Regions from separate parts of the Cytobacillus sp. C11.1 genome, predicted to be linked through region 2. Evidence: riboswitches for the same ligand, from Rfam matches in the RefSeq annotation. Region 2 holds a riboswitch; the other holds the start of a gene.

Region 1 (3,414 bases), 1.0 Mb from region 2:
TTCCCCTTTTTTCACTGCACTAAAGCTGGCTAAAGGCAGGGAAGGATAACCGATTCGGTCTACTGGTTTTAAAATCGCGATATCCTGGTATTCATCGTATTCGACGACTCCCTCAAGCTCGATTTCGTCTCCATCTGCCGTTACCGCTATCGCGTATGATCCGCCAGCAATCACATGGAAGTTGGTCGCAACCAGCTGGTTGGCCACAATAAATCCACTGCCCTGGGAGACCAGTTCATCGAATTCATCATACAGCTCAACCATCACTACGCTTTGCTCATGCATCGCAATATCTTCAGTACTGCGTACAGGCGCCGTTGTCATGTTGAACGGCTTAAAATTCTCATTTAAAAAGCGCGCCATGAATGCAGCAAAATGGGCTCTTTTCATAATTTCATTCGGACGGAAGGTTCCATCTGTATAGCCTGCCGTAATACTGTGGGCAGCTATCGACTGAATGAACGGATAGGTCTTCGCGGAAGGACCTACATCCTTGAAGCCTGTATAATACGTGCCCATCAGATTATAGGCATTGACCAGGATGATTGCCATCTGGCCTCTTGTCAGCTTCCCATGGGGATCAAACGTCCCATCCCCTTTTCCGGAGATAATGCCAAGCTCTGTCGCTTTGGCAATTTCATCATACCCAGGGCTTCCCGGGACTACATCCGTAAAACCAGGATCTGGCGCGTCTCCAACCGGAACACCCAACTCCCTTAAAATCATTTGCACAGCCTGAATCCGTTTGATTGGATCATCTGGCCCAAAGTTTCCGTTTTTATAACCGCTAATGATCCCTCTTTCAGTTAAAAAGATAATCTCTTCACGGAAACTGGTCACATCAGGGAACAAAGTCGCCCCTTCTGCTTTATTGCTGTAAGACGGCACCGGAATGGACAACAAAAGAATTAAAGTTAAAACCACCTTAAAAGCCCGCTGCAAGTACGTTCCTCCTTAATATTTATCAAATAAATATTAATAGATTTTCAGAAAAAAAGCTTGTTGTAAAATATGGAAATCATTTCTTGTGAAACTAATATTAGTAAATTCATTGAAACCTTTGCCGTAGGCGGTTTGTTGGGGACAAAAAAAGATGGCAGCCCGTTGACTGCACATCTTTTTACACACATAATGCCTCAAATGTAGAGTTTTCCCGATACTGGTGATTTACCTTGTTATACGCACATTCCAAATTCTCCAGACATTCCTCCCGGAGCCTTTCATCACAAATAAAGTCGTGCAAAAGCTCTCCTTCAAGAATGGAGGCAATTGCCGACAGCTCCTTTTGATCCCTGTCCTCTGAAAGATACTGAATGATCTCTCTTTCAAAGTATTCCACTGAACCATAATACACCTTCAACTTAATCCCAGCTTTCTATAAAAATATGAGTTTAAAAGCCCGCCAAAGATTGGCGGACTCTTTCATTTGAATTAACAGGATCCGTTCCAATCAATTGGCAGCCCGACGATCGTAGCCTTCTGGCCTTAGACTCGCGGCTTTGCGTCCTTATCTTTCAATAAGTTTGCCTTTTTCAATATCTATTACTATAATCATAAAACTTTTGTCCTGCATTTTCAACAATATTCGATATTATTTAACAATTATCAGACATAAATACCTAGATAAAAAGTTTAGTTTAGTAAGTCCCTTCTATTTTTCTGATAAAATCTTCAAAAGTATGATAAGGCCCAATTCCCTGCCGTTTAAGTTTGTAGGGATGATCTCCAAGCAGCACATTGCCTGTCTCGGTTGTAAAGGCGAGGCGAATGCCAGCAGCTTTTGCGGCTTGAATCGTTGTTTCATTATATTGTCCCCACGGATAAGCCAGATATCTGATTCTTGCAGGATCCTCATAAACCTTTCCAATATGCTGCATGCCTTTTAAAAGGTCTGCTTCGATTTCCTCTTGGCCCCTGGACAGCAAATATGGAACCCTGCTATCACTCTCTCGTAAGTGCATCCCTTGCGTATGATGCTGAAAATCAAATATATCCATGGTCTCAAGCATCTCTTTATATCCCATATATTGCAGCGTCTGCGGATCCCATGGCTGCCCGAACGTCTTCGTTTTTCCGCCAATCACAAACGAAACTGCTTTTTGGCTGTTGGCTTTTAAAATGGGATAAGCATACTTCATCAAAGACGTATAATTATCATCAAACGTAATGACCGCCACCCTGCCTGTCAGGTTTTGTTCATGCTGCAAATATCGTTCCAGATCACCCAGAAGGATTGTTCTCCAGCCATTTTTCTTCAAATAATCCATTTGTAGCTGAAATTCTGATGATTTAATAACCATTGCATTCGATTTAAATGGAGTCTTCTCCGGCTCCTCCAGCATATGATGATACATTAATACAGGAACGCCAAGATCTTCGTATACATTCATCTTATGAATATACCCTGTCTGTCCGGCCACTTGAACGGTGTACCAGTCCCCTGCCTTTTTCAAGATGGGATAACGGATATTCTTATTGACGATCCCAATGCCCTTCTTTGCTTTATCCGTCCGGTCATAGATAACTGAAGCCGTTTTTGTGATGATAGCTTCATTGGAATTCTTCTGTATGACTTTTGATGGCTGGGCACTTTTGGTGACTGCTTTTAAGATTAAACTTTTCTTAACCGTTCCCGCACCATTCCCAAACGGAATATAGTAATTGCTTTCATCTTCATTGAGAACCTGATAGGTTTTTCCTTTTAATAGAGTTCCTATTGCTACCTGCCTGCCATCAATCAGATCGTAAACAGTTGCATTTTCCTGGGCCACACCCCAGAATCCCTTTTCCTCGGCAGATACCCCTTTTGCAAATACCATTAATAAAAAAGCAATACATATCAATAACCTAATCTTCCATCTAAATCCTTCCACTAGTTTTCTCCTTTAATTAACTTATTTTCCATTTAATAGGACTATTTTATTATACAAGATTTTGTCGAATTTAGATAAAAAGAACCTATTTTGGAAAATAAGAAAACCCTCCCGATCTCAGAGAGAGTTTTCTTTAACAAATTTACTAACTTAAAAACCCATTGGGTTAGGTGCAAATAACCAGGATGAGGCAAAATCTCCCATGAAGTCCAAAAGCAGGATTACGCCGGATTTATAGGAACTTAGACTGTATCCGTATGACCAACATAGTGGAAAATCTGTAAATAAAATAATTAGTATGAACTATCGACGCCATTTGACAAGCAATGTTATAAATAAAGTACGGTAAGGCTTTGGTTGGTAAACCATTATGGGTTACCAAGACCAACCATCGCCCTAAGGCATCGGCCCTGGAAAAGCCGGTGCCTTTGAATATAAAAATAAACATTTGTATATGAAAAGCCCTTCTCGTTTGAGAAGGGCTTTTTTAGGTAAATCTTTCGTCATTATTTAATTTTAAATTCTTCTCCTAGCGACCTTG
Region 2 (3,414 bases):
AAGCAGACGTGACCTGCCATTTTTGGTGGCGAAAAAGAGAAATGGTGCAACAACTGTAGCAGCTACGATGATCTGCGCACAGCTGGCAGGGATTGAAGTCTTCGTGACAGGCGGAATTGGCGGGGTACACCGCGAGGCAGAAACCACCATGGACATTTCAGCAGATCTTAAGGAACTGGCTCAAACTAATGTTGCTGTTGTCTGTGCAGGGGCAAAATCCATCCTGGATATTGGATTAACCCTTGAATACTTGGAAACGCATGGCGTCCCGGTTGTTGGATTTGAAACAGATGTTTTGCCGGCATTCTATACACGCACGAGTCCTTTTAACGTAAATTACCGTGTAGACAGTGCGGAGGAAGCGGCAGAAATGATCCGTACCAAATGGAAACTTGGCCTAAAAGGCGGCGTTGTCCTTGCAAACCCGATTCCTGAGAAAGATGCGATGGAAGAGGCATTTATTACAAGTGTTATTGAAACAGCTTTAAAAGAAGCGAAGGAAAACAATATCGCTGGTAAAAAAGTAACACCGTTTCTATTAGGTAAGGTAAAAGAATTAACAGAAGGTACGAGTCTGACTGCCAATATTGCATTGGTAAAGAATAATGCGGAGGTTGGCTCTAAAATTGCCGTCAGCCTGAATAATAAATAAGAAAGAGAAGCCAGGCTTTATCTGCTAATGATAGGCTTGGCTTTTTCATTTAAGCAACATAAGCCGCCCGTTCTGTTTAAAAGATAGAGGAGGACGCTGCGGGTACGTCATAAATTAAAGCAATCATCCTTTCCCTTCATTCATTTTCTTGAACTTAATAAACTCTAAATAATAGGAAAAGTCTGCCTTCGTAATCCCCTGCCGTATAGCCTCCCTTACTAGGCTGACCCATTCCTCATCCAGGGATGTTAGATCGGCTATCATATCTTTATTTTCTTCCAATAAATCCTCAAGATTGGCATCAAGCGTTTTTGCTATTCTTGATAGTACCTGCAAAGAGGGATTCTTTTGGATGCCTCTTTCAATGTAGCTTAAATAAGACTTGGATACCTCGGCTTTTTCGGAGAGTTCATTAATAGAATACCCTCTTTTGATCCTCAAATTTTTAATGCGTCTACCTACCATAGGCATAATGCTCCTTATAAAAAAATATATATATATATTCATTATAACGAACATTTCGTTCAATAAAAAGTAAGGAATAGTGAGATAAACGAAGGTATTTAGAGTAATAGAACAAAAAGTGTTCTTTTTAGAGAAAAAACAGCCATTTTTAGAATTTTGCAAAATAGATAATATGAACTATACTCAGATTACCTGTTCGTTATAAAGGACTAGTATTTCATTTCTGTTTTAATTTTAGCTTAAATATTCTGAACGGAGGTTTTTAGGTGGTGCTCTATGTATCAAAAGAACTGTGATAAATGCGATAGCCCATCCTTCAGCAGCAGTGAAATTGGGCATTGGCACTGTCCTTGCTGCGGAAATGATTTAACTGAAAATGATTTTTTGGATGCCATGACGATGGAGCCGATCCATGTCATTTACAGAAAGAATAAGCCATTAAAAAATTCATTTAAGCAAATTAATGAAAATTTTAAAAAAAGGATTGGACTTTCTTACTATACAAAAAAAGAATTCGACTATATGTAACATCTTTTTATTAGAAGTGGCAAAGTCTTGAAAAACTCATTTAATATTTAGGCCAGTGCACCTAGTATTTAAAAAGAATATGTCGAATTATAAGTTAATTAAATATTTTAAAAAAGGCAGGATGCTGACATATTATGACAACATTATCAATATCATGATAGTAGAATACATTTATTAGGAAAAAGATAAGTAAAAAGGTACAGAAAAAGGCAAACTCATTGAAAGGTGAGGACGCAAAGTCACAGGTCTAAGGTATTAGGGGAAATACTAGGATGGCTGGATTGCCTGGAATACGATAGTATTTTGGGGGGAATAGTTGTGGCGGCAATAGGTTTAAAAATGGATGGAATTGATATGGAATGGATGCAGCTGATCTTGGAAGCAAAAAACTTAGGCCTTGAAAAAGAGGAAATCCGTGAATTTCTACATAAAAATGAAGTGAAGGAAGTTTTAACTAAGGCCCGGTAAAACCAAATTTTATAGGTGATGGTAAAGGGTTTTTTATAAATAGAGCCTGAAAAATTTCAGGCTCTATAAATTTTTATTTCTGTTCGCTTCTCCACTTATTAAAATCCAAAAACTCGCGGAATTGCTCTTTGGAAACACCGGATTCCATCGCTTCCTTTACGATTTTCATCCATTCTGTGTCGAGCTCGTCCTTGTTTATTTGCTCATGGATTAAATGGTCAACTGGGACATTCAAAACGGCCGCAATTTTTTCAAGGAATTGAATGGATGGGTTTGTCTGCAGGTTGCGTTCTAAAGAGCTTAGGTAAGACTTGGCCACACCAGCCTGTTCAGCAAGCTCTGATAAAGACATTCTTTTTTCCTGGCGAAGTTTTTTAACACGATCACCGATCATTGTATCTCACACACCTTATTATTGTATGTAATATGATTATAGCAGAATTCACAGAAAGGTTCCATATAAAGAACGATTTGTTCAATGTTATTATCATACCACAGCAATAACCAAATTATATAGATAGTTTTATAATAAATGCTCCACGTCACAGGACGGGAGCATTTTGTGTTTCAATGATTTTGATGACTTTTTCAGCTGCTGCTTCAACATCATCAGCGTTAACATGATGGAACTGCCCTTCATAGTCATGCTGCTTAAAGGCATAGCGGGGGTCATAATAGTGTTCCAATAATAGCTTAATGAACAGTGGGTAGTTTTCTTTTTCAACAGCTCCATCAAGCTGGGCACGAATATCATGATCCTTGAGTCTTTTTTTTATAAATATAAGGCTTTCGCTTACTTTAGGCTTGAACCATTCTTCCTTTTGATAGGGCTCAACATAATCCCTGAGAATACGCTGAACACGGGACTCCATACCTGCATACATATCGATGTGAATACCTGTTTTCTTCGTATCCAGCAGTTCATCTGGCTGAACGACCTTGCCGATTCGCTTGCTCTCTGCTTCCATAATGATATATGGAGACCCCTTAACCTCTGAAAGTGCTTGATACAGCAGCGCATCAAAGGTTTTTTGGCTGCTGCCCTCACCCATTCCAAACGAGCCGAAAATCGAGCCTCGGTGTCCCGCCATTTCTTCAAGGTCTATAACAGGATAACCTCTCTCGTTTAATACCTTCAGTACATCCGTTTTTCCCACGCCAGTCATGCCGTGCAAAACAACTGATTGATCTGGAATTAACTCAGCTGTGTTTTCAAGAATATATTGCCTGTAGGCTCTGTATCCCCCAACTAAACGAGGGAAAGACACGCCTGCATAGGTTAAAAAGGTGGCTACAGATTT

The links. A riboswitch is a leader RNA that binds a small molecule or an ion and turns the genes downstream of it on or off. The one in region 2 is predicted to bind cyclic di-GMP.
Region 1: it holds a riboswitch for cyclic di-GMP, as region 2 does, so the genes downstream of both, AC3ZVC_RS05885 (hypothetical protein) here and AC3ZVC_RS00595 (anti-repressor SinI family protein) in region 2, are expected to answer to the same signal.

Annotation. Positions count from the first base shown of each region.
Region 1 covers NZ_CM176935.1:1,166,699-1,170,112, reverse strand. Annotated here, with positions in the region: gene AC3ZVC_RS05890 (S-layer homology domain-containing protein) at 1-942, opposite strand, end outside; gene AC3ZVC_RS05885 (hypothetical protein) at 1,121-1,360, opposite strand; cyclic di-GMP riboswitch class I at 1,454-1,538, opposite strand; gene AC3ZVC_RS05880 (polysaccharide deacetylase family protein) at 1,638-2,873, opposite strand; gene AC3ZVC_RS05875 (S-layer homology domain-containing protein) at 3,380-3,414, opposite strand, start outside.
Region 2 covers NZ_CM176935.1:117,776-121,189, reverse strand. Annotated here, with positions in the region: gene AC3ZVC_RS00610 (pseudouridine-5'-phosphate glycosidase) at 1-652, shown strand, start outside; gene AC3ZVC_RS00605 (helix-turn-helix domain-containing protein) at 776-1,117, opposite strand; gene AC3ZVC_RS00600 (hypothetical protein) at 1,394-1,645, shown strand; cyclic di-GMP riboswitch class I at 1,844-1,934, shown strand; gene AC3ZVC_RS00595 (anti-repressor SinI family protein) at 1,964-2,113, shown strand; gene AC3ZVC_RS00590 (helix-turn-helix domain-containing protein) at 2,187-2,507, opposite strand; gene mnmH (tRNA 2-selenouridine(34) synthase MnmH) at 2,656-3,414, opposite strand, start outside.